2 linked regions of the Parasegetibacter sp. NRK P23 genome follow. The main gene of each other region encodes a partner of the protein of the gene in region 2 in a complex. Links are inferred from orthologs where the notes say so. Each region holds a gene or a part of one and is shown on either strand. Other genes may lie near its edges. The genes, in order: tsaE and tsaD.

Region 1 (14,652 bases), 1.3 Mb from region 2 along the record:
GCTCATATATCTTATTGTGGCAGGATCATTGTTAACCTATCCCTGCTTCATTTATGCGCTGGAAAAATTACCGGTAGGACTTTCTTCCATCTATGCCTATATCAATCCCTTCATCGCTTTGTTGCTGGGGTTCTTTTTCCTGGGAGAGAAATTAACCTGGATCACATCGCTCGCCTTGCTGGCCGCGGTGGGCGGCGTGTTCTTCATCAACAGGGGATACCGCGTTCCACGCATTGGAAAGAATAAAATAGCCGTGAGTAAAATCTAATGATATGCAAACTGATCTTACCATAAAAGAAACAATACCAGCCGAATTGGTGCTGGAAGATTTTCAACCTGAATTCGCCATTCATTTTGAACGCCTGAACAAGGCATGGCTGAACAAATATTTTGTAGTGGAACCCATTGATGAATATGTGCTAACGCATCCTGAGGAAGCGATCCTGAACGAAGGTGGCGCGATACTTTTCGCCCGTTACGGGAAAGACATCATCGGAACCGTAGGATTGAAAAACCTGGGAAACCGCATGATGGAGCTCACAAAAATGGCCGTGGATGACAGGTTCCAGGGACTTGGGGCGGGAAAGTTCCTATGCAGAAATGCGATTGAAAAAGCGAGGAACATGAAAGCGGAGAAACTCATATTGTACTCACAAACAAAGTTGGAAACGGCGCTGGCTATTTACCGTAAGCACGGGTTTGTGTACATTCCTTTGGAGCCGGGAAAATATAAAAGAGCGGATGTGATGATGGAATTGGTGTTGTGAAATTGTCTTAACCGAAGCGGGCGTATTTTTTAGATACGCCCGCAAAACCATAGGATAGAACTATTTTATTTTTGAATGATAATTTTACTGTTGTAGAGCATATTTTCCCCATCGTGCAATTGTGCGAAGTACATGCCATTCTTAATACTTTCCGGCAGGGTAACCTGTAGCAAAGCTGCTCCCGCCTGCGTATTCAGTTGTTTTGAGCATATTTTCTTCCCCATAGCATCATAGAGGTTCAGCACCAGGGTTTTATTTTTATCGCTGTTCACCTGCACCTGCATAAGATTTCCCGTAACGGGGTTCGGCGTGATCTGCGCGGATGTACTGCCATCAAGGGATATTTTTACTATTTTGCTGTATTCGAAAGAGCCGTCTGTATCTATGGATTTCAGCCGGTAAAAATTGTTTCCTTTCATGGGTGATGGGTCTGTCCAGCTATAATTGAATTCGTTCAGGCCGTTTGCGACTGCGGGAACCGTTCCCACTTTAATAAACCTGCGACTGTTTTCGCTTCTTTCCACATCATAGGTGAGCACATTACTTTCGTTGAAAGCCGTCCATTTCAGGTCTATTTCATTCTCCCTTTTATTTGCGCGCAGGTTGGCGATATCCACCGGCAGGATGCCGAGGTTCACCATACGCACCACCTGGTTACCGTATTCAACTATATACATGTTGCCCAGCGAATTAAATGCCAGTCCAAAGGGGTTAGACAACTGAGCTGAAGTAGCCAGACCTCCTTCCCCGCAAGGCGCCGCGCCACAACTGCTTTTGGTAATACCTGCGACTGTGGTAATGATTCCGGTAGCTTTATCAATTTTTCTTATGGCGGCATTGGAAGCGTCAGCCACGTAAAGGTTATCATCAGGGCCAACACGCAGTGAGAAGGGGGAGGTATGCCGGGCTGCTGTTGCCAGTCCGCCATCACCACAGGGTGAAGTACTGCAACTCGACCGTAGAACACCGGAATAGGTGGATATAATGCCTGTGGTCATGTTGATTTTCCTGACGGAGTGGTTATTGTATTCCGCGACATATAAGTTACCTTCGGAGTCAAAATCCAGCCCGGAAGGGCCACTTAATTGCGCCGATGTGGCGGCGCCTCCGTCTCCGCAAGGGGCTGTTGCACAGGAAGATTTCGTTGTGCCCGCCACTGTGGTAATAATCCCGGTTGTCTTATCCACTTTCCGGATCACATGGTTACCGTAATCGGCGATGAACATGTTTCCATTGGCGTCGAATGCTACCCCTATAGGGCTGTTCAATTGCGCCGAGGTGGCCAGTCCGCCATTCCCGCAGGGAGCGGAGGCACAGGAGCTTCTTAGTGTGCCAGCAACTGTGGTAATGATTCCAGTGTTTTTATCGATTTTTCTTATGGCATGGTTACTGAAATCTGCTATATAAATATTTCCATCGCCATCTAATGCAATCCCTCTTGGCCCGTTCAGTCGTGCGGCGGTGGCCAGCCCGCCATCACCACAAGGCGCCTCTGTGCAGTTTGTTCTTTGCTGGCCTGCAATGGTAGTAATGATGCCTGTAGCGTAATTAATTTTTCGAATAACATGGTTACTGTATTCCGCGATGTAAATGTTGTTGTCGGCATCTATTGCAATGGCATTGGGGCTATAAAGTTTGGCATCCGTAGCGAGCCCTCCATCGCCACAAGGTGCGGTTGAGCAGGATGTCCTCATCGTTCCGGCAACTGTAGTAATGATCTGTGCATAAGGTTTGTAATAAAAAAGCAGTACGCATAAAACTGCCACAAGCATTTTGCTTTTGCATGTAAAGTTGTTCATTCGGTTGGGTTTAGTTATTTCTATGGTTTGATTTACAGCAACTACCGAATAAACTATGGTTGATTTTGTCTATTGTATATTAGGTAAATATATTCGCTTAAATAAGTGTTTTTTCTTATTAAAATTTAATGGGTAACGTTAAAGAGCAAACGTTCTAAACAAATTGGCTGATGGAAGATATAAAAAAAGCGTACCATTTCTGATACGCCTTGTTTCTAAACTAAGATTAAGCGGGATTACACCGGAACCACCAGCCTGAACCCATTTCCATGGATGTTCACGATTTCAATATTGCTGTCGTCCTTCAGGTATTTCCTGAGTTTGGCGATATACACATCCATACTCCTGCCGTTAAAATAAGTATCGCTGCCCCATATTTTCTTAAGTGCCTGTTCGCGTGGGAGCAAGTCGTTTTTGTGTTCGGCAAGCATTTTCAGCAATTCGTTTTCTTTGGGAGAAAGCGTTTGCATGATGCCGTTATGACTCAATTCCCTGAGTTTTGGGTTGAAATGATAGCTGCCGAGGTCGAACTCCTGGTTCTCGTTCTCTTTGGTTACTTCCTCGTTTCTTTTGAGGATCGCCTTTATTTTAAGCAGCAGTACTTCGCTGTCGAAGGGCTTCGTAATATAATCATCGGCACCGAGTTTGTACCCGTTGATGATGTCTTCTTTCATGGTCTTCGCGGAGAGGAAGAACAGGGGAATATCGGGGTCCACATCGCGGATTTCTTCGGCGAGGGTGAAGCCGTCCATGTTCGGCATCATCACATCCAGGAGGCAGAGGTCAAACTTCTCCCTGCGGAAAGCCGCCAGTCCGAGGATGCCATCTCTTTCCAGGATCACTTCGTAATCGTTCAGTTCGAGGTAATTCTTCAGTACCATTCCCAGGTTGGTATCGTCTTCAACCAATAAAATCTTGCCCTTGGTTCCTTCCATAATATGATGATGTTTTAACTGTTACAAATAAAGTTAATTCATTTTTTTACAAGCACGGCAGGCGGATAATGTTTTGTTAAGAGTTGGCTGAAACCTTAACTTGGTGGAAAATAAGTATCTATGTCGAAAAAGGAAGCTTTTTTGCAGTCCATACAACAGGGATATACTTTTAAGGGGGAATTCGTTCCCATTGGCGCGGGGATGTTTGAAGGAGAAGTGGTGCCGGGCGCAACGATCAATCTCCCGTTGAAAACACTGAACCGTCACGGACTGATCGCCGGCGCAACGGGAACAGGGAAAACAAAGACCCTCCAGGTGCTGGCCGAAGCGTTAAGTGACGCGAGTGTACCCGTTTTGCTGATGGACATTAAAGGCGACCTAAGTGGTATTGCCGCCGCCGGAACCAGCAACGCGAAAATCGAAGAAAGACACCAGAAGATCAATATTCCCTACAAGCCCACGGCTTTCCCGGTTGAATTGCTTACACTCAGCGAACAAAAAGGCGCCAGGCTCCGGGCCACGGTCAGCGAATTCGGCCCCGTACTATTGAGTAAAATATTGGGTTTGAACGATACCCAGGGTGGCCTCGTGGCCATGATCTTCAAATACTGTGACGACCATAAACTCCCGTTGCTCGACCTGAAAGATTTTATCAAAGTACTCCAGTACATCGGCAACGAGGGTAAGGCTGAACTTGAAAAAGAGTACGGAAAAATATCCACTACTTCCACCGGCACCATCCTCCGGAAGGTGGTGGAGTTGCAACAACAGGGCGCAGATATTTTCTTCGGCGAAAAAAGCTTCGAAGTCGACGATCTGATGCGCATCTCCGATGATGGCCGCGGGGTGATCAGTGTTTTGCGGGTAACCGATCTCCAGGACCGGCCCAAGTTGTTCTCCACGTTCATGCTGCAACTGCTCGCGGAACTGTATGCCTCCAGTCCGGAGGAAGGGGATCTCGATAAACCCAAACTGGTGCTGTTCATCGATGAGGCCCATCTTATTTTCCAGGAAGCGAGCGACGCCTTGTTGCAGCAAATCGAGACCATCATCAAACTGATCCGCTCCAAAGGCATCGGTATCTTCTTTTGCACGCAGAACCCGATGGATGTGCCTCCGGCTGTACTCTCCCAACTGGGTTTAAAGGTACAGCATGCCCTGCGGGCCTTCACGGCCGCCGACCGGAAAGTGATCAAACAAACCGCGGAAAACTATCCTACGACCGAGTTTTATAAAACCGATGAAGTCCTCACCCAGATAGGGATTGGTGAAGCGCTTATCACCGTGCTCAATGAAAAGGGTATCCCCACGCCGTTGGCGCATATCATGCTCTCCGCTCCACGGAGCAGGATGGATGTGCTTACGGAGGCTGAAATTGACGCAGTGGTAAGTAAATCGAAACTGGCCGCCAAATACAACCAGGTGATCGATTCCGAAAGCGCTTACGAATTGCTTACCGAAAAGCTGAATGAAGCGGCGGAAAAGTCTGCGGAAATGGAAACCGAAAAGAAAACCTCCAAACGAAAAGCTGAACCCAAAGAGGAGAGTATTTTTGATAACCCTACGGTAAAGCAGGTGGGCAGAACGGCGGCGAGCATCATCACCCGCACGCTGCTGGGCGCGCTGGGATTGGGGGGCAGAAGTTCTTCTAAAAAGAAGAGCTGGTTCTGAGCATATTTATTTCAACTGAACATAGCCATCGGGTGTAAGGCGTATCAGCAGTTCTGATTCGAGGCACCGGATGGCGCTTTCAGCGGCGCGTTCTCCAAATCGCGCTTCCAATTTCCTCAGGCATTCCTGCAACAACAATGGTTCCTTCCTCAACTCCGCCATAAGGTATTGCTCCGCCGTGATTGCCACGGAAGGTTGTTCCTTTTTCTTCGCGATACAATTGTCGCAGATACCACATGCCGTAATGGTATCATCCCCGAAATAAACTCCTATTGAAACCGCCCTGCAGGTTTGTTTCCCTATTGTGAACGCGATCATTTCGGTTATTCTTCTCCGGTATGTTTCCTTTCTTTCGAAGTGCCGGGCCGCATTCAGCCTGAATTGTTCCACTGGTACCCGGTTTTTCAGAAAGAACACCTGTGGCATTTCAGGCGCGGGTTCATATTTCACGACGCCGGCGGAATGCAGGCGTTCCAGCTTTTGCACCAGTTCCTCCAAAGGCAGTTCACACAACTTTGCCAGTTTTTTTTCCCTGATCGTTACCTGGTGGTCGAATATGCCCTCATAGTTCCGGAGCAGGGCCAGCATCACTTCGTTCCATTCCGGTTTCGTTTCCTGCACTTCACGCAGATAGCTCCGGGTGCAGATGAAACCCAGTTTGGAGGGCCTGCCTGTTTTTTCATTCAGTTGAATCCAGCCGTCCTGTGCCAGTGCCTGCAAGGCATGCGCCGTTGTTTGCGGCGACAGAGAGAAGCGTTCCGTAAATGCTGCCAGGTCGAAATCATAATACTTCCCTTCTCCGCTGCCTGCCGGAATCTGGAGGTAGTTGACCAATGCGCGGTACACTTCGGTGATCGTTGATTCCGGTGGGTAACGGATATCGGGTTGCGCTTCCAGGTCGCTGATGTCTTTGGCGTTGTACAACAGCGCGGCGTATGCGCGTTGAAGGTCCCTGCCCGCTCTTCCGGCTTCCTGGTAATAATTCTCCAGGGTGTCCGGTACATCATAATGCACCACGATGCGCACATCTGGTTTGTCAATGCCCATCCCGAAGGCATTGGTGCACACCATAATCCTTGTTTTCCCGGCGATCCAGTCCTCTTGTTTGGTACTGCGCTCGTCGGCAGACAATCCCGCATGGTAAAAGTCTACGGAAATAGATTGCTGCTGTAACAGCAGCGCGATATCCTTTGTCCTTTTCCTGCTTTTACAGTATACGATACCTGATCCCGGAACTTTGTTCAGGATATGCACCAGTTCCGGCAACTTGGCATAGGTTTCCTTCACGCTGTACGAGAGGTTCGGCCTGGCGAAAGAGGTTTGAAAAACAGCCTCTTTCCTGAACATCAGTTTCTCACAAATATCCGTTTGCACTTCCGGCGTAGCCGAAGCCGTTAGTGCCAGTATGGGTGCTTCGGGGATCATTTCCCTGATTTCCGCTATCTGGAGGTAAGGCGGCCGGAAATCATATCCCCATTGCGAGATGCAATGCGCCTCATCCACCGCGATCAACCGGATGGGGAGGGCAGGAAGGTATTCCCTGAACAACGCGGTGGTTAATCGTTCGGGGGATACGTACAAAAACTTACAATTGGAATGTACGGCCAATTCCAGTGTTTTAATTACTTCCTGGAACTCCATACCACTCACAATGGCAAAAGCGGTGATGCCTCTTTTCCGGAGATTGCTCACCTGGTCTTTCATGAGGGCAATCAGCGGACTCACCACCAGGCACAATCCATCCATTGCCATGGCCGGTACCTGGAAGCAGATGGATTTTCCACCACCTGTGGGCAGCAGGGCAAGCGCATCTCCACCGGCCAGTATATGGCGGATAATGGCTTCCTGTTGCGGGCGGAAGGTATCGTAACCCCAGTGCTTTTTGAGTATCTCGTGGATGTCGGGAGGCATCGGGATCAAAATTAGGGTATTTGTTTTGGGATTGCGGAGAGTGTTTTCACGGAAGGGAATACGTTTTTTCACGCGATTGCTTCGTACCTCGCAACGCAAGGAGGCAAGGGACGCAAGGCGTTAGTTTGTTGGCTGGGGATTATTCTTTTAGGATGATTTTTTTATTTCACGCTACGACGCGGCGACGCGACGGGCTGTTTTATGCGGGAAGGCTGGTTATTATTTGATATTCCTCTTTTGTTGGGATGATTCTAAAGTAGGATAACTGCGCCGGGAATCGGACGAATGCAAACAGTTTCTATCCTTGCTGGTAAGAATAAATACGAACAGAAATCAATCAACAGCAAAATAAGTCGGGGTCTAACGTTGCGTCTCCGCGTCGTGGCGAGACATAACATATCCATACCCGTTGCGTGAGTGCTACCTCCTGCTCGCAATCAGCAAATTCAGATCGGTATACTTCAACTGGAAACGTTCACTTAAATAGAAGTTGGTCAGTGCTCCCTTATAAAGATAAATACCGCTCCGCATGTTCACCCTGTGCCAGAGCAGGTTTTCAAAGCCGCCATCTTCGGAAACCTCGAGCAGCAGCGGCATCAGCACGTTGCTGATAGCCTGGGAAGCTGTTCTGGCAAACCCGGAGGGGATATTCGGAACACAATAATGTATTACGCCATACTTCTTATAAACCGGCTCTTCGTGCGAAGTAATCTCGGAGGTTTCGAAGCAGCCGCCGCGGTCGATGCTCACGTCGATGATCACACTGCCGGGACGCATATTGCTCACCATTTCTTCCGTTACCACCACGGGCGTTCTTCCGCCTGGGGCCGTGAGGGCGCCAACGGCGATCTCGCAGGTTTTGAGTTGTTTGGCGAGTATCTTGGGTTCTATCACGGAGGTGTAGATACGGAAACCGATATTGGTTTGGAGTCGCTTCAGTTTATAAACGCTGCTGTCAAAAACTTTTACGGAGGCGCCGAGGGCAAGGGCCGCACGGGCCGCGCATTCACCTACGATACCAGCACCGAGGATAATCACTTTTGTGGGGGGGATACCTGATATGCCGCCCAGCAATACGCCTTTGCCGCAATTCGAGGAACTGAGGTATTGACCTGCGATCAGCATCACAGCGCTGCCGGCAATCTCGCTCATGCTGCGCACGATGGGGTAGTTGCCGGAATCATCTTTCAGGTTCTCAAAAGATAAGGCGGTGATGCGTTTTTCCATCATCTTTTCCAGCAACTCCGCTTTCAGGGCGGAAAGGTGGAGGGGAGAAACCACGATCTGGTTGGTTTGCAACAAAGGCACATCCTCTTCCACGATCGGCGCTGATTTCACCAGAATAGGCGCTTTGAATACTTCGGCTTTTTCATAGACGATCTGCGCGCCGGCTTCTGAATAGTCCCGGTCGGTATAATGGGAGCCCTCTCCGGCGTTGTGTTCGATCACCACTTCGTGTCCGTTGTTCACGAGCACGCTTACGGAATCGGGTGTTAAAGCGATCCGGTTCTCCTGGAAGGCGGTTTCCTTGGGAATGCCGATGTGCAGTTTGGCCCCTTTGGGCTTTATATCCAGCGTTTCTTCCAGTGTTTCATAACTGAAGGAACGGCTGATGAAAGGCTTATTTGATGATGACATATTTCTCCAGGCTGAGTGGCACAAGTTACGACTTTTCTCCCGGCATCACCGCGCGCAACTTACGGGTATTGTTCAAACCGGGCTCAAGGTATATATGAACAGTGTCTTCAGGCAGCAAATGGCCCGCTTTTTCAGGCCACTCCACGAAGCAGATATTGCCTGAATACAGCGCGTCTTCTATCCCGGCGCCAATCGCTTCCTGTTCATCCCGGAGGCGATAAAGGTCCATATGGTAAATGGCGCCCCGGGGCGAATCGTATTCATTAATGAGTGAAAACGTTGGGCTGCTTACGGCGTCTTCCACCTGCATTTCTGCGCACAGCGCATGGATGAAGGTGGTTTTTCCGGCTCCCATAGGGCCATGGAACGCGAAAACCCGGTAAGGCGCCCAGGCTTCCAGGCATTTTTTAACCAGCGCGGGCAGTTCCGGTAACGAAAAGATTTTAGCCATCATGATGCAAAGATATTCCATAACCGTGTAAGGCGGCTCTAACGGGATGGGGTAACTTTGTAATGAAATGATTAAGATATGGAAACCGTAAACTGGAAAGTGGAAGGGATGACCTGCTCGAACTGCGCCCTTACCATCTCAAAATACCTGGAAAAAGAAGGATTGGAAAACGTCATGGTGAACCCTATTGATGGTGATGTACGTTTCGATGCCCCTGAACAGACTTCCAAAGAACAGCTCGCCAAAGGCATCAACGCCCTGGGCTACCAGGTGACCGGTGAGCAACTCGCGTTAAAGGAACGGAAACCGTTTTTTAAAGGGCACCTGCAACGCTTTTTGTTCTGCCTGGTGTTTACATTGCCTTTGTTGATGCACATGTTTGTGCACGTGCATTGGCTCATGAATCCATGGGTACAGTTCGCGCTTACTTTGCCGGTATATATGGTAGGAATGTCTTATTTCGGGGTGAGCGCGGTGAAAAGTATCCGAAATGGCGTGCCCAATATGAATGTGCTGATCGCGTTGGGTGCCACGGCCGCTTTCTTCTACAGTTTAGCCGGGGCGATCCTTAACCTCGGAGCCGATTTCCTGTTTTTTGAAACCGCCGCCACCATTATTACCCTCGTGTTCCTGGGGTATTATATGGAAGATGCTTCTATTCAATCCACACAGAAAGCGCTGAACAAACTGGTGAAATCGCAGAAGGTGATGGCGAATATGATCGCTTTTGACGACCAGCACCAGGAGGTGGTTTTCCCGGTGGAGAATACGCAACTCCGTTCCGGCGACCTGGTCCTGATCAAATCCGGTGACCAGGTGCCCGCGGATTGTAAGATACTCTGGGGAGAAGGTTCCGTGGATGAGTCCATTATCACCGGGGAGAGTTTACCACTGGAAAAAGGACCGAAAGATCACTTAATCGGCGGCAGTATTTTAACGGATGGAACGGTGAAAGCACAGGTGACCAGCGCTGCCGATGCTTCCGTATTGTCCAATATCATCAATCTCGTGAAGCGTGCGCAAGGGGAGAAGCCGCCTGTGCAGCGTATGGCCGACCGGATCAGCGCGGTATTTATTCCCGCAGTACTCGTGATCGCGGTACTCACCTTTGTTATTACATGGATCGTATTGAATGATCCCGGTTCTGCGCTCAAACACAGCATCGCGGTACTCGTGATTGCTTGTCCCTGCGCGATGGGGCTTGCCACACCGGCCGCCATCGCGGTAGGATTGGGGCGTGCGGCCAGAAACGGTATTCTTTTCCGCAACGCAAAAAGCCTGGAATCATTTAAAAGTATCCGTCAGGTGGTGTTCGATAAAACCGGTACGCTTACCACCGGTAAGTTCGTGGTCAGCAATTTTGCAGTAACAGGTATTTTAACGGAGGAAGAAGCGTTTAAAAACATGGTATTCTCCCTGGAAAAATACTCCAACCACCCCATTGCCAGCGCCATCAGAGATACATGGAAAACAAGGAACGAAACCCGCTGGGCCTCTATCCGGGAGATCAAAGGGCTGGGTATGGAAGGAAAAACCAAAGAAGGAGATGTGTGGATGGCGGGTTCTTATGCAGCCGCGGCCCATGCCACTACGGATGATTCGCGCAATGTATACCTGTTGAAGAACAATGCACTTGTAGGCTGGGTGGATGTAAAAGATGAAATCAGGCCGGAAGCCGCAAAAGTGATCGCCTACCTCCACAAGAAAAACATCAGCACGATTCTCCTGAGCGGAGACAGAAAACAGAAGTGCGATGCGCTGGCCACACAACTGGGCATCATGGAGGTGCATGCTGAAAAAACACCGGAACAGAAACTTCAACTGATAGAGCAACTCGCGCATCAAACACCTACCGCGATGGTGGGTGATGGCATCAACGATGCGCCCGCGCTTGCTAAAGCCACCATCGGTATCTCGTTGAGTGACGCATCTCAGGTCGCTATGCAAACCGCTGATGTGGTGCTGATGAACAAGGGACTTACCATGCTGCCCGAAGCTTTGGGCTTGGGAAAGCACACTTTCCTGACCATCAAACAGAACCTGTTCTGGGCATTTCTTTATAATATCATCGCTATACCTGTTGCGGCATTCGGTTTCCTCACGCCTACCGTAGGGGCACTGGTGATGGGGTTAAGTGATGTGGTGTTGGCCGGAAATTCTGTGCGGTTATTTGTGAAGAAAGTGCAATAACGATAAGGCTTTCTGTAGATAGTATATAGGAATACCTGAGTGGTTTTTGGTAACAGTTGATGTGGTGAAACGCCAAGCTTCTATTTTGATCCGTGAAGGAAATTGAGGTTGATCTGCCTACGCATTGTGAAAGAATGTACCTGCCGCCATTCCTCTCATCATTGCCATCCCCCATTCATCCTATTGTGGATTTCCTCATTTCCTGTTCGCTTTGTTATCAGTAACTTTAAAGTCGCTTTTAACTAAACACACGATTTATGAAAAAACTTGTTTGGTCGGCATTCACCCTGCTGGCCTGTTTTTCTGCATTCGCGCAAACGGATCCTTTGTGGATGCGCTACCCGTCCATCTCTCCTGATGGAAGCACCATTGTTTTCAGCTACAAGGGGGACCTTTATAAAGTACCATCCGCCGGAGGCGATGCCATTCCCCTTACCCTCCACGAGGCCCACGATTACATGCCCGTATGGAGCCACGATGGCAAACAGATAGCTTTCGCCAGCGACCGCTACGGGAACTTCGATGTATTCGTGATGCCTGCTACCGGAGGAGAACCCACCAGGCTTACGTACCACTCCGCCAACGATTTTCCTTACGATTTCTCTAACGACAGCAAACAGGTGCTTTTCGGCAGCGCAAGGAATATCCCGGAGAAAAATGTCCGGTTCTACAGCCCGCGCCTTTTCCAGAACCTGTACACGGTTCCCGCTACCGGTGGCCGTTCTGTACTGATCACCTCCGCCGGGGTGGAGAACGCGCATTATAACAGTAAAGGTACACAGGTGGTGTTCCAGGACAGAAAAGGCTATGAAGATCCCTGGCGCAAACACCAGACATCTTCCGTGAGCCGCGACATCTGGCTGATGGACGTGAAAGGCAATACCTACCGAAAAATAAGTGGTTATCAGGGGGAGAACAGGGAACCCATTTTCAGCAACGACGACCAGTTCATCTACTACCTCAGTGAAAAAGACGGTATTCAGAATATTTACCAGGCACCCGTCCTGAACCGCATGGCTGAACGCCGCCTCACCGATTTCAAAACACATCCCGTAAGGCACCTCAGCGCCAGCAACAACAATACGCTCTGCTTTACCTGGAATGGTGAAATATATACTTTGAAGGAAGGAAGCACGCCACAGAAAGTAGCCATCAGGATTACCAACGATGGCCGCGCAGGCGTAGAAAAGAACGTGTCCATCAACGGGAACGTTACACAGTTTGAACTTTCTCCCAACGGTAAAGAAATCGCTTTCGTTACCCGCGGGGAAATATTCGTGACCAGCGTGGAAGGCGGACAAACCAAACGCATCACCAATACACCCCAACAGGAACGTATGGTGCAATGGAGTCCCGATGGCAGAAGCCTGGTGTACGCCGCTGAAAGGAACAATAGCTGGGATATTTACAAAGCCAGCATTTCCCGGAAGGAAGAACCTTATTTTTACGCGTCCACGGTAATTAATGAAGAGCCGTTGATTGCCACGAAAGCAGAAGAGTTCCAGCCGAAATTCTCTCCCGATGGCAAGGAAATCGCTTATGTGGAAGAAAGAAATATCCTGAAAGTGTACAATATCGCTTCAAAGCAAACCCGCACGTTGCTGCCCGTGGGAAGGAACTATTCTTATTCCGATGGCGACTGGGATTTTAACTGGAGCCCCGATGGCAAATGGATCGTTTCCGATGACAGCGAAGGCAACTGGTTCACAGGAAACGCCGCCATCATTAAGGCAGACGCTTCCGCAGGTATTCAACATCCGTTGAAAAGCGGCTTCGGCCAGGGTAATCCTAAATGGGCCATGAAAGGAAAGGTCCTCACCTGGACCAGTGCCCGCGAAGGCCGTAAATCGCTCGCCAACCAGGGCAGCAGGGAAGTAGACATCTACGCCGGATTCTTCGATAAAGAATTGTACGACAGGTTCAACCTGAGCAAAGAAGATTATGCATTACTGAAAGAAAAAGAAGAGAAGGAGAAAACCGATAAAGAGAAGACCGATAAAGAAACGCCGGCCGCCGATAAGAAAGGGACGAAAACAACCGAGCCGAAGAAAGAAGAAAAGGCATGGTCGCCCGATTTGGAAAACTTCGAGAACCGAGTGGCGCGCCTTACCATCAACAGCTCTTCCGTTTCCGATTATGTGTTGAATGAAGATGGCAGTAAATTGTATTACCTCGCTTCCTTCGAGAAAGGCTTCGACCTTTGGGTAACCGATACGCGTACCCACGATACGAAGATTCTCGCTAAACTGGGCGGTTCTCCCAGCGGTATTGAAATGAGCAAGGACGGTAAAACACTGTTCGTGACCAACCGTGGCTCTCTGGTGAAAGTGGATGAATCCGGCAAAGTATCGCCTATCGGTATCAATGGCGAGATGGTGCTGAACCAGGCGAAGGAGAGGGAATATATTCTTGACCACGCCGTGCGCCAGGTGGAAAAGAAATTCTACGATCCCAAACTGCATGGCCTCGATTGGGCAGCTTTGCACAAGAACTACGCCAGGTTCCTGCCGCATATTTCCAACAATTACGATTTCCAGGAACTGCTGAGTGAAATACTCGGCGAACTGAACGCTTCGCATACAGGAGGACGTTATTCTCCCCAAATGCAGAATCCCGACGCGACCGCCGTACTTGGTTTATTGTACGACGAAAGTATTGGTGGAAACGGGCTGAAGGTGACCGAAGTGATTGCCGGCGGCCCGCTCGATAAATCGTCCAGCAGGGTAAAAGCCGGAACGGTGATCGAGAAGATAGATGGAGAATCCATTACCGATGGAGCCGACTGGGCTAAGTTCCTGAACAGGAAAACAGGTAAGAATACCTTGCTGAGCCTGTATGATCCAACCACCAAAACACGTTGGGAGGAAACCGTTCAACCGATTTCCTTCGGAGAAGAAGCCTCATTGATGTACAAACGCTGGTTGAAAATGATGGATGATATGGTACGCAAACTGAGCGATGGAAAAATCGGTTACGTACATGTTCAGGGTATGAACGACGGCAGTTTCCGCAACACCTTCGATGTGGTGCTGGGTAAGAATTTCGATAAAGAAGCATTGATTGTGGACACCCGCTTTAATGGCGGCGGCTGGTTGCACGACGACCTGAACACTTTCCTCAGCGGCAAACAATACCTGAGCTTCGCACCCCAGGGTAACCGGCTGAAAGACGGTGAACCCATGGGCCGCTGGAGCAAACCAAGTGTGGTATTGATGAGCGAAGGCAATTACAGCGACGCCTTTATTTTCCCTTATATCTATAAGCAGAATGGCATCGGTAAACTGGTAGGT
Region 2 (14,706 bases):
CGCAACCGCAGAATTCAGTCCTTACCAGGCATTGGATACCCGTTATGAATATTATAAGCTGGAAGGGAATTTCTTCCGCGATTACCTCAGGGCATACGATAAAGCGATCGCCGCGCATGAACAATCATTGAAAACGGCTTCAGAAATGAACAATGAAGGCAGCCGCCTTTCCGCCATGCAAAACCTGGCTACGAGTTATTATGAGGCGGGCATGATTCCCAAAGCCATTCCGTTGTTCGAAGAAGTATACCAGGCCGGCGTCGCCACCGGACTTACGTTTAATGCCCGGAGAGCGGCTGGTTACCTGGCCGATATTTTTAAGGGAAGAAAGCAGTTTCAGCAAGCCCTGGATTACCGTGAAAAAGCCATCCGCCTGAGCGATAGTCTGGAAACAGATGAAAAACTGAAGGAACTGAATTTCCTGGAAGCCAAATACCAGAACGAAAAACGCATGACCCATATTTCTTCCCTGGAAAAAGAGAATGCGTTGCGGAAACTGGAGGTGCTGGAGAAGAACCGCTGGCTGCTGGTATCCTTGGGCGTGGCCCTGTTGTTGTTGCTTTTGGTATTGCTGATTTACAGAACGGGCAGGCAACGAAGAATACTGGCCGAAAAAGATAGAAAACTGAAAGAAGATGAAATCAAATTCCTGGAGGGGCAGCAACAGGTGATCTCGCTCCAATCGATGGTGAACGGGCAGGAAGCGGAGCGCACTCGCATCGCGAAGGACCTGCATGATGGGCTTGGCGGACTATTCTCCACCGTGCGGATGCACTACAGTACACTACAGGAAGAGGTGCCCGGCTTAACGGGCAATCCGCTGTATAAAAAAACCAGGGAACTGATCGGTGCCGCCTCTGAAGAACTGAGACGGGTGGCGCACAATATGATGCCCGAAGTATTGCTGAAAGTAGGGCTTCCCGAAGCGCTCCGGGATATGAGCAACAACATCAGCGCAGGCAAAATGTTATCCGTTAACTTTCAATCTTACGGATTGGAAAACCGTCTCGACCGCACCACAGAAGTGATGTTGTACCGTATTGTGCAGGAACTGATGAACAACATTATCAAACACGCGGCCGCCACCAGTGTGCTGGTGCAACTGAACAGGGAAGGGGACAGGCTCAGCCTCGTGGTGGAAGACAATGGCAAAGGGTTTGATACCACTGGTACCGGCGAGGCGCAGAGTATGGGCTTGTCAACCGTAAAAAGCCGTGTGGAATACCTGAACGGGAAATTGTCGATCGATTCCGTGCCCAATGTTGGGACCACTGTATTGATCGATATTTTACTGGACGAAGGGCAATCCTTGAACCGATAACGTACATTTGACCATCGCTGAATTTATGGTAAAACTGATGATTATAGATGATCACCCGCTGGTGGTGGATGGTGTGGCCACCATGCTGAAGGATGAGTGCTACCTGGAGGTGATTGCCGCCGCCCGCACGGGCAGGCAGGCCTTAAATATATTGGGGGAACACCCCGAATGTGATCTTGTATTGCTGGACATTAACCTGCCCGATACCGATGGACTTCAACTCTGCGAACAGATCAGGCGGTTGTATCCTTCTGTAAAAATCATCTGCCTTACTTCTGTGAACGAAGCGGGCATCATTTCCCAGATGATCCGCAAAGGAGCGAATGGTTACCTGCTCAAGGATATGGAAAAAACGGAACTGGTTACGGCCATCAACAAAGTGCTGGACGGAGACGTTTACCTGAGTAAAGCGGCCAACGATAAAATACTCCAGCAACTCCGGGAACTGGACATCAATCCGCAGCAGATTCCCATGCTGACCAGGCGGGAAAAAGAAATTCTATCCTTACTCGATAAAGGACTTTCCAGCCAGGAGATCGCGGAGAAACTTTGCCTGAGTATTTACACGATTGATACGCACAGGAAGAATATGCTGCAAAAAATGAATGTACACAATACACCCGCGCTCCTGAAAGCCGCTTACAACCTGGGGTTGCTGGTCAGGCAGCAATAAGTTTACAATGCAGCCCTTAGTTTCGCCGGCAGACTTTTTACCACCAGTTCATAAGAGTGATCGATCCATTCCTTCAATACCGCGTCCGGCACTGAGCCATCGGGCGTAACGGTGTTCCAGTGTTTTTTGTTCATGTGGTAACCGGGTGTAATACAGGGATAACGTTCCCTCAACTCAACGGCAAGATCGGGATCGCATTTTACATTGAACCCGAACTGCTCGCTGTCGAGCGAGGTGAGCAGGTAAATTTTACCGCCCACTTTATAAACAAGTGTATCCGGACCGAAGGGGAGGGTTTCTTCGGTGCCTGGTTTTGAAAGGCAGTATGCCTGAAGCGCTTCGATGTGCATGGGGTAAAGATAAAATATTCTCTTTTGCCATGCTTCGTATCGGCTACTTTCATTGCCCTAAGCTGCTTAAATTTACCAGGATAAAAATTCAGCCGCCTTCATTAACCATTTTGTATGAAAATAGCCATCGCTTCCCCGGTTTATCCTTTGTCTGTAACACATGCTCTTGCTGAAATGGAAAAGCTCACTATGGACGCCGCCGGACAAGGCGCTTCCATCATTTGTTTTCCGGAAACGTTTATACCGGGTTACCCACTTAAAACGGATGATCCCTACCAGGCTCCGGATAAGCAGGAATTGGAATCGGCGCTTGAAACTGCCTGTAAAACAGCGCTTCGGTATCAAATCGCCATCATTCTTCCCATGGATTGGTATTCGGAATCGGGCCTGCAGAACGTGGCGCAGGTGATTTCCGCATCGGGGGAGTGGCTCGGTTTTCAGGCTAAAGTGCAGTTGGATCCTTCGGAAGATCATATCTGGGTGCCGGGAACGGAACGGCGTTTATTCGAGACCGGTGGGCTGAAGTTTGGGATATCCATTTGCCATGAAGGGTTTCGTTATCCGGAGACGGTTCGTTGGGCGGCTGTTAACGGTGCCCATATCGTGTTCCATCCGCATTTTGCGGGCAGCGATATTTCGGGCAGAAAGCCGGAACAGTGGGGGAGTATGGAGCAGCCTTACTACGAGAAGGCGATGATGATGCGCGCGTTGGAGAATACCATTTATTTCGCGAGCGCTAATTACACCACAAAATTCCCTGAATCGGCCTCATCCATCATCGCGCCGGACGGTGGGTTGATGGCGCATCAGCCCTACGGATTGCCCGGTGCGCTGGTCGCGGAGATTGATCTTTCGAAGGCGACGGGTTTGTTGGCGAAGCGGTGGAAGATGGCATAGGTTACTTTTTTATCAAAGCTTGCTTTTCACAAAGAAGTAACTTATACAGTATGTTCAGCGTTTAATCTGCTATTTTAACTTCTCCCAGTATGCCGTAAGCATTTGTGGCGTAATTGTCTCCCATCCGGAATGCCAGGTAGGCCGATTTGGTATAAATCGGATGCACTGAAGTTTCGACCACTACTCCTCCATTATTGCTGTAATTGTTTGCTGCGGTCACAACCATGTAGTCGTCCGTGTTGGCAACAGGTGTGATTCGCGTGTAATACCACACATCTTCCTGCATGAGTGTAGACCCATTGAAGCTATTTTTGGTAGTAAAAAAAGTCAAATCTTCGCCTTGTATTGAAGGAGTACCATCGTTGGTCAATGGGTTGTATTTGACCTGAACAACGAAAGCTGCAAACTGGCCGCCGCCATTTCCTTTCCATTTAAAGTACAGTGATTTTCCACTGAAGGGCAGTGCAGTTTTCGTTTGCAGTCTTGCACCGTTTCGGTAGCTTTGTCCGTGGATTTTTACTCCTTCGGTTGTGGTGTGGTATGTAGTGGAACCTGAATCCAGCAAATCAAGCGTTTGGAAACTGAAGGCATTCCAGCCTTTAGCAGTTATAACCAACGTGGTGTCTTTAACAGGGGCATAAATAATTTCTGTTTCCGTACTTTTTTCACAAGAACTGGCAGCAATCATTACGACAAGTGCTGAGCATAGAAAAAGGCTACTTCTCTTCATAGACGTTAAGGGGGCTGAATTGAGCATTTAAGATACATATATAATGGGAAAAACTGTGTTGACGGCAAAAAAAAAAGGCTGGAGAAAACTCCAACCTTTAACTCTCGTGCCCAGAACAGGAATCGAACCTGCACTCCCTTTCGAAAACCAGATTTTGAGTCTAGCGCGTCTACCAATTCCGCCATCTGGGCTTTTGCTCAACGGGCAGCAATATTACGGATTCCGGCTATTCTGTCCAAAATCCGCTGTAAGTATTTTTTCTTCAGGTAGTAATCTTTTACGCGCAGCAGCGCTTTTTCGGCAGCAGGATCTTCCGGGTCAGCGTCCAGATCTTTTTCAACAGTTTCATATAATGTTTTTTCGAGTGTGGTAATTTGTTGCGCCGTTTGCTCCACTGTGGCGGTGTTCCCTTCCATTTCGGCATCCGCCAGCGCTTCGTTGATGTCCATCATTTCCATCAGGAAATCGGGCGGGAGGGGGGCTTGTTTTTCTGTTTCCAGCAATCCTTTGGATTCCAGTATATAGCCGATGGTCGCATCCGGATCAAGAAGTGTTTTGTACGCTTTGTTGAGTTGGGCGGCTTTTTCGAGGTTAACCATCTGTTCTTCCTCCGATCCGGATGTATTGAAGTCGGGATGAAGTTCACGGCTCAAAGCGTAGAACTTCTTTTTCAATAAGGATGGATCCGTTTTGAAGGATGGTTTTTCGCCAAACAATTCGAAATACTGCATCATCAGGAATTTGTTCGGTGCAAAGGTAGCACGAAACGATGAGCTAAAACGCCAGGTAATAATCTTTCAGCAGTTCCCGGAATTCGGGGGTGTAATCGCCGTCCACTTTGATGGAGAGGGTATGTTCTGTAGGCGAGGGGTCGGGTGTGCGCGAAAATTGCACGATGGCCCGGAACCAGTTGTGTGTGGTGGTTTGTTGCACCAATAATGTTTCATGCAGGTGAAACCCCAGGGGCACGGCTATTTCCTTTACTTCTTGCAAACGGTGAAAGGGAAGGAGCAGACCGAAACTTCCGGAGTCGGAGAGCCACTGGTCGATCGTCTCCAGGAGTTGTTGCAAACTTAATGTGGTACTGTGTTTGGCAGCATCTTTACCGGCATTGCCGGACACGAGATCGCCTTCAAAAAAAGGTGGATTGGAAATGATGAAATCGTAAGAATGGGGGAACTGGTAACGCCGTACATCGCCGGGGAAGATGGTGATGCTGCTTTTCCAGGGACTATGGTCCACGTTGTCTTTCAGTTGCCGGAAAGCGTCCAGGTCTATTTCAATGCCATGTATACGCGCTTTGGTTTGTTGCGCCAGCATCAGCATCTGCAGACCGGTTCCCGCGCCAATATCCAGTATGGTGGCGTAATTCGGGACTTTGCGGGCAAACCATGCACCCAGGATGCATGCGTCTGTGCATACCTTCATGGCGCATTTACTTTGCTCTATGCGGAATTGTTTGAACTGGAACCAGGTGTTTGCCATAAGCAGGGCAAAAGTAATCAACGTCCGGTAATCTGCCCGAGTTCTGTTACATAACCCGGCCCAACGGGCAGGGAGACCTGGTTGCTGAGCCATACCTGTGTGCGTTCGATGCGGTTGATGTTGGCCGCGGCCACGATATAAGAGCGGTGGATGCGCACGAACCGGCCTTCGGGCAGTAGTTGCTCCGCCTCCTGGAGGGTAAGACGGGCCAGTATCTTCTGCGAACGGAGGTGAAAATGCACATAATTGCCGGCGCTTTGCAGGTAGATAAGATCGTCTAAAAGGATGCGTATCTGGTCGTAGCCGGACTTCACGAATATGTAGGGCTGCTCTTCAGGTACTTCTTTTGAAGGGTGTTGCAGTTTATGCAGGTGCAATGCTTTGTTGCAGGATTTCAGGAAACGCGCGAACGAAAATGGTTTCAGCAGGTAGTCGATCGCGTCGAGTTCAAAACTTTGCACGGCATGTTCGCTGTACGCGGTGGTGAATACCACCATGGGCGGCGACTGCATGGATTTCACCAGTTCCAGCCCGGAAATATCGGGCATCTTGATGTCCAGGAACAGCATATCGGGCGGGTCCTGCTGAATGTGGTGCAGGGCTTCCAGCGCGTTGGTGAAACTGGCTTTCAGTTCCAGGAACGGCACTTTCGAAGCGAGTTGCCTGATCACTTCCAGGGCCATCGGTTCATCGTCTATTGAAATCGCGGTAATTGCTGCCGTTTGCATACTGTGCTAGTTTTTCTGAAAATAGAACAGGCTTGTTTTGATGCTGTTCCAGAATTTACGGATAGGGCCGGGCTGTTGTTTCCATGCTCTGAACTGTTCGGATGCCTGTTCGCGGCGCCATGCGTCTATCTCGGCCAGTACCTGTTCCTGCAGGAGTTGATCCTGTTGGGCGGCCTGTTCGTAGAACTTGTTTTCCATGGCTTGCCTGGCGCCGCGTTCCAGTTGAAGGGTGGTGCGTTGGGCGTTCACTGCGTCGTTCAGTTTCTCTTCGTACAAACCCGAGGGCATCATCAACTTGGTTAACAGGGGCATCAGTTCTATGAGCATGATGAGGAAGATCACGAGCCGGTAGCGGTATTGAACCGGGGGGTGCAGCAGCATCAGGTCGTCCAGGGTTTCAATGCGGATCAGGAATCCGTCGTTCAACCCTTTTTCAAATTCGGCCATGCGTGCGGCAATATGTTCTTCCGTTCTTTTTTCTTTAGCGAGGGCGGAGTCCAGCATGGGTTGCTGTTCCCGCTTCCATACAATCAGGTCTTCTTCGGCCTTCAGCCAGGCCAGTTTTTTTACTTTGGCGATGGTGTATTCGCCTATTTTGCCGGAGCCTCCGGTGCCGTCGGTCTCGCGGATATAGCCGCTCTTCAGGTCGGCGATCTCCTGTTCTCTTCTTTTCTGTTCATTCCTGATGCGTTCAATTTCCGTTTTGGCCTGTTGCAGGGTGATGGCGTTTTCCTGGCGCACCTGCGCGAGGTAGGCCGTAGTTTTTTTCTCTTTGATCACCGGCAAATGCGCATCCACATCTTTTTCGAATAACCACAGTACAACGGGTTGCGACAGAAAGAAACCGATGGTGAGCGCCAGCACGATCCGGAACGCCAGGGGCAACAATTTGTTCTTTCCCCCATTGCTGTTCATGCCTGCGATCAGTCCCCGGTCGATGGTGAGGATGATGAACCCGAAGAACAATGCGCACGGAATGATGAGCAGTGATTCGGTGAGCAGCGTGGAGAAGAAATAGCCCCAGGCCAGCGTGGCGAAAATCCAGGTAGCCATTACCGTGTACCCGATGATGGAATAGCGGAACCTGTCCGGGCCGCAATCTTTCATCAGTTGGGGGTCGGCGGCGGCCATCCACCAGAGGAAGCGGTCCCAGCCCGAATTTTCGTTACCGGGTTGTGATGGTGAGGTGAACGAAGAATTCATCGGGGGTTTGTCGGATGTTGAGTGCATGGTGTTGCGGGTATAATAGGTTTAAACGTTGTTTTACATTTTCAAGCCCGATGCCGGAACGGTCCTTTTCGGGATCGGATTCATCTTTCCTGTGGATGCTGTTGTAGGCGTCGAAATACACGTGTTGAGCATCACAGGATAAGTTGATTCTTATCCATGATCTTTCCTTCAGGCTGATCCCGTGCTTGAACGCGTTCTCTACGAACGGTATCAGCAGCATGGGCGCTATCTGGTGGTCACAGTCTTGTTCGTGAACGGTAAAGTTGATGTCGATGTCGGGCGATTGTTCGGTGCGAAGTTTTTGGAGGTCGATGTAATGTTGAAGATAAGTAATTTCTTCTTCGAGTGCAATTTTTTCATGTTGATCTTCCTTTAACATAAAGCGCATCATATCGCCCAGTTTCTGCACCCCTTCGGCGGTACGGTCCGCGTTTTCCTGGAGTGCCGTGCCGTAAATGGTATTCAGCGCGTTGAACAGGAAATGCGGGTTGATCTGTGAGCGGAGAAAATCCAGGTTGGCGGAAGAGGTGCTGACCGCGGTTTCCAGTGTATGCACCTTTGATTGCTGCTCCTGTCTGATATTGTAATAATATTTGCTGAGTGGCCATATAATGAAGGCGGGGATAATAGCGGCTGAAATGAAAAGCAGCATAATGATCTCTTCTCGGTGGAAACGGACGGCGATGAAATAGAACATCATCGGCAGTTGTGATACCAGCAGCAGAAAGAAAGAGGGTAGAAATACTTTTCGTTTTTTGCCATGTTGTTTGTAGCGGGGAATGATGCGGTACACCCAAAGGAAAAAGAATAAAATGAATACCGGAATTTCATAGATGAAGAAGAATTGTACCACACCAAGATGCCCGTTGGAGAGAATGAGCATTACGGCTGAAAGGCCCATCCACAGCATGGCTGCAACCGTGATCTCTCTCAGGATTTTCTGCTCTTCCTTTTTACCTGCGAGATGTTCGTTGTGTATCCATTGTACGAAGGTCTTTATGATGTAATAGCTTCCAATGGCCAGCATCACCAGAATGCTGTAACTGAACGCGCTTTTCAGCCACAATATCCTGGCGGTGGTTCTTGAAGCTGAACTGATGAAGAAATGTGTATTGGAAAGATAAGAGGCGAAGAAGAACATCGTGAGCAGAAAAAGGCCGCTGAGGAAAATGGTGAGGACACCATAATAAGGTTGTTTACCCGATTGGAGTGCGGGAAAAGTTCTGTAATTCAACAAAAGGAAAACCACATATGATGCCAGTACCTGCAGGATGCGCGGGGCCATCAGGTGTTTGATGTAATCAAAACGGACGGCCTGGCCCATGTCCTCATCAGCGGGGATTTCCAGGTAGTAGCCGGAAGGCTCCGTGATGCCCTGGTACGACAGCAGGAGCAGGTAAGTGATAAGGCAACTTGTGACGAGCCAGAATTCAAATTTTCGCAGGTTCATTTCGGAAACTTTCCGCAAGTATATTGCAGTTCCGTGTATTCTACCACGGTGGTGTGATGAACCTGCCTATCGGTGTGATAAAATGAAACCCGGTGTGATTTACCAGGTGGCCCTTGCGGAAGGCGTTACGTCCATGCCGCTGAAGTCGCCATCCAGGTATTTGTAATGGGCTGTAATGGCGATCATCCCGGCATTGTCGGTGCAATATTGAAAAGCGGGGATGAATACGTTCCATTTTTTCTTTTCACCCAGGGCGGTGAGCGCGTTTCGCAGCCCGGAATTGGCGGATACGCCACCGGCGATGCACAGGTTTTTGATCCCTGTTTCTTTCGCCGCTTTTTCCAGTTTATTCAGCAGGATGCTCACGATCCTGTGCTGGATGGAAGCGCACACATCATTCATGTTATTGGCCAGGAAATCCGGGTCCTTGGTCTGTTGTTCCTGCACGAAATAAAGTATGGCTGTTTTCAGTCCGCTGAAACTGAAGTTAAGTCCGGGTATCTGGGGTTCAGGGAACCGGAATTTGAGCGGATCGCCCAGTTTGGCGTATTTATCGATGAGCGGGCCGCCGGGGTAGGGCAGTCCCAGTATTTTTGCGGATTTGTCAAATGCTTCACCTGCGGCATCGTCCAGGGTTTCGCCGATTACGGTAAGGCGGTTGGGCGCATCGCAGCGCACGATCTGCGTGTGGCCGCCACTTACGGTAAGGCAAAGGAAGGGGAATGCCGGTTTGGGGTCATCGATCAGGTTGGCGAGCACATGCGCCTGCATGTGGTGCACGGCGATAAGCGGAATGTCCAGTGCAAGGGCAAGTGATTTGGCGAACTGCGCGCCCACGAGCAATGCGCCGATCAGTCCGGGTGCCTGCGTGAAAGCGATGGCATCGAGTTGACGCATTTCCACCCCGGCTTCTTTCAACGCGGCGTCCACTACGGGAACGATGTGCTGAAGGTGGGCACGGGAAGCGAGTTCGGGCACCACGCCACCATATTTTTCGTGAACGGTTTGGTTGGCGATAAAATTGGAACGGATCACCCCGTCCACCGAAACGGCGGAGGAGGTTTCATCGCAGGAAGATTCTATGGCGAGTATGGTGGGCACTGGAGGAGGTTTGATGTGCGAAATTACAAATTACTTCGTTCTGATGGCCACCACCGGATCCAGCCTTGCGGCTGTCCGGGCAGGAATGATACCTGAAAGCACGCCGAGCAATATACAAATACTGATGGCCAGTGCCAGGTTTTGTATGGAAACAAAGATGGCGAAGCCGAAGGCGGCGCTGAGTATTTTGGTCAAAATGAATACGAGCAATACACCTACCAGTCCACCAATGATGCAGAGGAAAGCCGATTCCAATAGAAATTCGGTGAGGATGATGGATTTTTTCGCCCCAATAGCTTTTTTCAGGCCGATCTGGCTGGTTCTTTCCCTAACGGTCACGAACATGATATTGGCTACGCCGAAGGCGCCTACAATAAGCGATAATGCCGCGATGGCCCAGCCCCCGGCGTTGATGGAACCGAAGATGGAATCAAGGAAGTCGTTGGCGGCGGATATTTCGTTGAGCGCAAAATTGTCTTCCTGGGTGGGAGAGAGTTTCCGGATGGAGCGCATCACACCGGTCAGGTCTTCTTTTAAGGCCTGAACGGGCAGGTCCTCGGCGCCTTTGGCCATCAGGATACCGCCGGCGTATTTTTCATTGATAAGCGCGCGGGCGAACAGGTAGGGCACGATCAGGATATTGTCGAAATCCCATCCCCCGAAGTTGCTCTGGCCGTATTTTTTCATCACGCCCACAATCTGCACTTTTCTGCCTTTGATGGTGACTTCCTTGCCCACGGCCCTTTCGGGGTTGCCGAAGAGTTTTTCAGCGTTGGCATAGCCCAGTACCATGGCGTTGCTGCCGCTGAGAAAATCATTGGCGCTCAGGTAGCGGCCATAAGCCACGTCAATAGGTTGGATATCGCTGTATTCTTCGGTAACGGCATACCAGGTTACGTTGTTCAGCTGAGATTCCTTGTATTCCACGTTAGAGCCGCTGAACGTGATAAAGGCCACGTTTTGCGCAAGGGACGATCTTTTTTTGATGAATTCCAGTTCTTCGTATTTGGGGTTTGGCCGGTTGGCGTATTTCCACCAGGAATTGGGACCGCCATCGTCGCCCCAGGGTTCTTTCTGGATGTAAATGGTATTGGCGCCCATGGAGGATACGCTCTCCTGGATATTGTATTTCAGCGAACTGATGGTGGCCAGTACACCGATGATGCAGAATATGCCGATGGTAATGCCAAAAAGGGAAAGGAAGGTGCGGAGTTTGTTTACCCGCAACTCCTGTAAAGCCATTTTAAAGCTGCTCCAGAGTACTTCGAGGATTTTTAGCATACCCAAATATAGGACTTGGGCATTTTATATTAAAATTTGAAGGATAAGCGGTGCCAGGCCGGTATTTTCAGTTGCTTTTCACCGTCGCCTCATTCACCTTAAACACAAATCCCACCCCATAAATATTGCTGATGCTGATGTCGGGATTGTTCCCGATGTATTTGCGGATGCGGGAGATGAATACGTCCAGGCTTCTGCCCAGGAAATAATCGTTCTGCCCCCAAAGCCGGGTGAGTATCTCCGCGCGTTTGATCACCCGGTTGGGGTGGTTGAACAGGTATTCCAGGAGTTCGGCCTCCCTTGGGGTGAGCGTTACTTCTTTCTGTCCGTCGATGATTAATTTGAGGGAGTCCTTGTGGTAACGGAGGTTGCCCATTTCCAGCACGTCGTTTTTTTCGTGGAAGGCGCCCGACTGGTTCCTCCGGATGATGTTCCGGATGCGGAGCACGAGTTCGTCAATATCGAAGGGTTTGGTGATATAATCGTCCGCGCCCAGTTTTAACCCCGCAATACGGTCGGTTTTTTCCCCGCGTGCCGTGAGGAAAAGGAACGGTATCTTGGTGTTCATCGACACGATGCGTTCCGCTAACTCGAAACCATTCATCTCCGGCAACTGGATATCGATCAGGATGATATGGAACTGGTAGGGCGATGCCTTAAAGGTTTCGAGGGCCTGCAAACCGGTTTTGCACCAGGCCACTTCAAAATCCATCACTTCGAGGTATTGTTTTACTACGTTCCCCAGATCGTGTTCGTCTTCAATCAGTAAAACCTTCGCTTTCATCACTAAAATTTATTGTACCCGTTTTATTTAAGCGGGATCATTATGGTAAAGATACTGCCTGTTCCGGGTTCGCTGGAAACGGAAATTTTCCAGCCGTGGGCATCTACGCATTCTTTTACATAGAACAGGCCCAGGCCAAGCCCACGGAGCGGGTGGGAATAGCTGTTCTTTTCCCGGTAAAATTTTTCAAAAATATGCCGGATGTTTTTGGGTGACATACCCATGCCGTTGTCTTGTATAGAGAGTACCATGTGTCCTTCTTCTTCCCGCGTGGCAATCACCAGTTCCTTTACATCGCTTTCATTGTATTTGATGGCGTTGTCGAACAGGTTCATCACCATGGTGGTGAAGTAGAATTCATCCAGTAATACCCGTTCCTGCTTTAAGGTATTGTTGTAAATAATATTAACGGGTGTATCACCCAGTTTCAGCCTGTAATCCGTAATGATGCCCTGGATCAGTTCGGGCAGCAGGTATTCTTTTTTGTCGAGATTCCTGTTTTCCATCAGGGTAATGTCCAGTACCTGGTTGAACAACCTTTTCAGCCTGTCGGCCTGCCTTGCAATCACTTCCGCCAAAGAAACGATGTTCTCCTTTTTCTCCATGATGCGTTCGTTGCGCAGGTTCTTGTTCGCGACGATGATGGCGGAGAGCGGCGTATGGAACTCGTGGGTGATGTTATTGATGAAATCCGATTTCATTTCGGCCAGCTTCTTCTGGCGGAGCCAGTTCCTGAAAGTGAAGAAGAACAGCACCAGCATAATCAGGATAGAACCCAGCGACAGGCCAAGTGTTAACAACATGCGGCGTACGATCTCCATGTTTCTTTTTACCGTATCCACATACAACGTAAAAGTAACACCGTAATTAAATGCTTCAGGACTGCTCACCGTGAAAGCCGATACATTGTTCTGGCTGTTGAGGTCCTTCAGGTTACCTCCGATCAGGATGCCCGTGGGCGACTGAATATTTTTTGAGATATAGGGCGAAACGAATTTCTTGTTGTAAACGGAGAGGTATTTTACATCGGAAAGCACGATGTGCATGTCATCTATCCGTAAGGCATATTCGAGAGAATCGGTGATGTTGTTTTGCTTCTTCACCTCCTGGATCAGTTGTCCGATGTTTTCTTTCCGGATCAGTTCGTGGAAAATGGAATCGGCCAGTTTGCCCACATAAGGATTCAGCTTTGCCGGCGCGAACTGCCGCAGGGAATCCATATAATACAACTTCGGGTTCAGCATGGAATCAATGATCTTTCTGCCACCGGGGAAAACCTTATCGTTGCGTACACTCAGTCCATACTTTTCTTTCAGAATGCCTTTTTCCGAATAATAATACCGTTCATTGGTCAACTGGTAAGTGTTCCACACCAGGTAGAACTGTACGCAGGCCAAAATCAGGAAGCTGATAATGGCGATGATCCGATAAGTGTTCAGGGATTGTTTCATAACCTTTCCGGAGTTTAAAGTAACGGCAAATTCCGCGGAGCGCCTTCAAATTTAAAATCCGTTAACATTCCGTTTGAATTCCGTTGACAACAAACCGGGCCGCCCTTGAATAATTTGCCTACATAAATAAAACCGGCTAATTGTTATGAGAAGAACAACGATTTTGTTGCTCCAGGCAGCGCTTTGCCTTTCTTTTTCCAGTGTACAGGCGGGAATGCTCCCGGTAGAACCCAATGTTACAGAAGTTACGCGGCAACTGATCCGTTGGTACGACGCGCAAAAGACCGATAAGCCGGTTTACCTCTCTTCCCAGGCGGAAGGCGAAGCTTTTATTGACTGGCTGGCCAGTTGGAACACAGCCGTAGTCGATTCTTTCTCCACCCGTTTGAAAAAGAAGGAAGCGCCTTCTCCCGTATTGTGGAATACCTATAAAGAAACCGAACAGCAGTTGTGGAGAAGGTTCCAGGTATTCAAAAAGAACCACGAAAAATATAAGATACACATCACTTTCAACAACGACCCGGTATTGGTGCCCGTGGTCAAGAAGGTGGAAGCTTTCTTCTACGAAGTATATCCCATGATCCACGAGCGTTACGGCAAACGCGGCGGCAACGAAGGCTGGGAAGTATATGTGCGCTTCGACCCGGAACTCACCAATGTGCCCGCTTACGCCAGCGACGGCAAGCTTACCTTCAGCAACGAATGGTTCAAAAAGAACCCTAATGATATTGGTGTACTCACCCATGAGGCGATTCACCTGTTGCAGAAAGATTACCAGCGTGGCGTTCCCGGCTGGCTGGTGGAAGGCATGGCCGATTACATCCGTCACACCTACAAAAAGATCGCCCATGAAGCATTCCCGCTTCCTGCCGATACCAAAACAAGAAATTATACGGATGCATACCGGGTTACCGCCCGTTTCCTGAACTGGATGGAAGTACAATCGCCCGGGTTCAACGATTACCTGCACCACCGCATGATGCGCGAGCGCTACAATGAAGCCATGATTGAAGAGAAGATGGGCATGGGGCTGGATGCATTGTGGCAGCTGTATGCCGCAGAACAATAAAAAACAAACACATATACAACGATTCGCCAAATTCTACAAACCAAACAAACCAGTTTATGAGTAAAAAAAGAAGCGTTTCCCTTCGCGGTGGCAGTGCCGTGTTGGGAATAGGCCTTTTAAGCTTTAGCGCCCTTCTGATGCATGCGGACGCGAGGG

What was found.
Region 1: the proteins of tsaD (region 2) and tsaE are in contact, whole or in part, in a crystal structure (PDB 6N9A), measured with the Thermotoga maritima proteins. The link is inferred for Parasegetibacter sp. NRK P23 from one-to-one orthologs. Residues at the interface, in WP_004082750.1 of Thermotoga maritima: Cys10, Asp11, Arg49, His50, Leu82, Gly84, Gly135, Gly136, Glu154, Thr155, Leu156, Asp157, Asp158, Ser159, Glu162, Asp165, Lys166, Arg169, Leu170, Tyr175, Lys213, Thr214, Leu217, Tyr218, Gln221, Arg222, Asn324; in WP_004082108.1 of Thermotoga maritima: Leu37, Gly38, Lys46, Lys57, Val59, Lys60, Ser61, Thr63, Phe64, Thr65, Leu66, Met67, Val69, Pro71, Tyr82, Arg83, Leu84, Asp86, Asp88, Phe89, Asp93, Ile128, Asp130, Glu131, Arg134.

What each region holds. Positions count from the first base shown.
Region 1 is NZ_JAMDLG010000001.1:3,533,687-3,548,338, forward strand. The notes cover bases 7,462-10,328. They hold tsaE (tRNA (adenosine(37)-N6)-threonylcarbamoyltransferase complex ATPase subunit type 1 TsaE), read right to left. Parts: upstream 9,176-10,328; coding sequence 8,747-9,175; downstream 7,462-8,746. Other genes in these bases: M4J38_RS14340 (alanine dehydrogenase), read right to left, coding at 7,504-8,721; M4J38_RS14350 (cation-translocating P-type ATPase), read left to right, coding at 9,251-10,328. In the rest of the region: M4J38_RS14310 (EamA family transporter), read left to right, coding at 1-268; M4J38_RS14315 (GNAT family N-acetyltransferase), read left to right, coding at 273-767; M4J38_RS19755 (T9SS type A sorting domain-containing protein), read right to left, coding at 833-2,533; M4J38_RS14325 (response regulator transcription factor), read right to left, coding at 2,803-3,501; M4J38_RS14330 (helicase HerA-like domain-containing protein), read left to right, coding at 3,622-5,172; M4J38_RS14335 (ATP-dependent DNA helicase RecQ), read right to left, coding at 5,179-7,083; more of M4J38_RS14350, read left to right, coding at 10,329-11,362; M4J38_RS14355 (S41 family peptidase), read left to right, coding at 11,620-14,652. UniProt on the Escherichia coli protein: Required for the formation of a threonylcarbamoyl group on adenosine at position 37 (t(6)A37) in tRNAs that read codons beginning with adenine.
Region 2 is NZ_JAMDLG010000001.1:2,278,965-2,293,670, reverse strand. What follows is about bases 7,965-10,885. They hold tsaD (tRNA (adenosine(37)-N6)-threonylcarbamoyltransferase complex transferase subunit TsaD), read right to left. Parts: upstream 9,966-10,885; coding sequence 8,964-9,965; downstream 7,965-8,963. Other genes in these bases: M4J38_RS09260 (ABC transporter permease), read right to left, coding at 9,996-10,885; M4J38_RS09270 (sensor histidine kinase), read right to left, coding at 7,965-8,864. Outside these bases: M4J38_RS09320 (sensor histidine kinase), read left to right, coding at 1-1,321; M4J38_RS09315 (response regulator transcription factor), read left to right, coding at 1,359-1,994; M4J38_RS09310 (MmcQ/YjbR family DNA-binding protein), read right to left, coding at 1,997-2,344; M4J38_RS09305 (carbon-nitrogen hydrolase family protein), read left to right, coding at 2,459-3,241; M4J38_RS09300 (hypothetical protein), read right to left, coding at 3,303-3,971; Fe-S protein assembly co-chaperone HscB, read right to left, coding at 4,169-4,705; M4J38_RS09285 (tRNA1(Val) (adenine(37)-N6)-methyltransferase), read right to left, coding at 4,746-5,399; M4J38_RS09280 (LytTR family DNA-binding domain-containing protein), read right to left, coding at 5,474-6,184; M4J38_RS09275 (DUF4407 domain-containing protein), read right to left, coding at 6,191-7,387; more of M4J38_RS09270, read right to left, coding at 7,350-7,964; more of M4J38_RS09260, read right to left, coding at 10,886-11,246; M4J38_RS09255 (response regulator transcription factor), read right to left, coding at 11,314-12,030; M4J38_RS09250 (sensor histidine kinase KdpD), read right to left, coding at 12,054-13,481; M4J38_RS09245 (basic secretory family protein), read left to right, coding at 13,627-14,550; M4J38_RS09240 (TonB-dependent receptor), read left to right, coding at 14,607-14,706.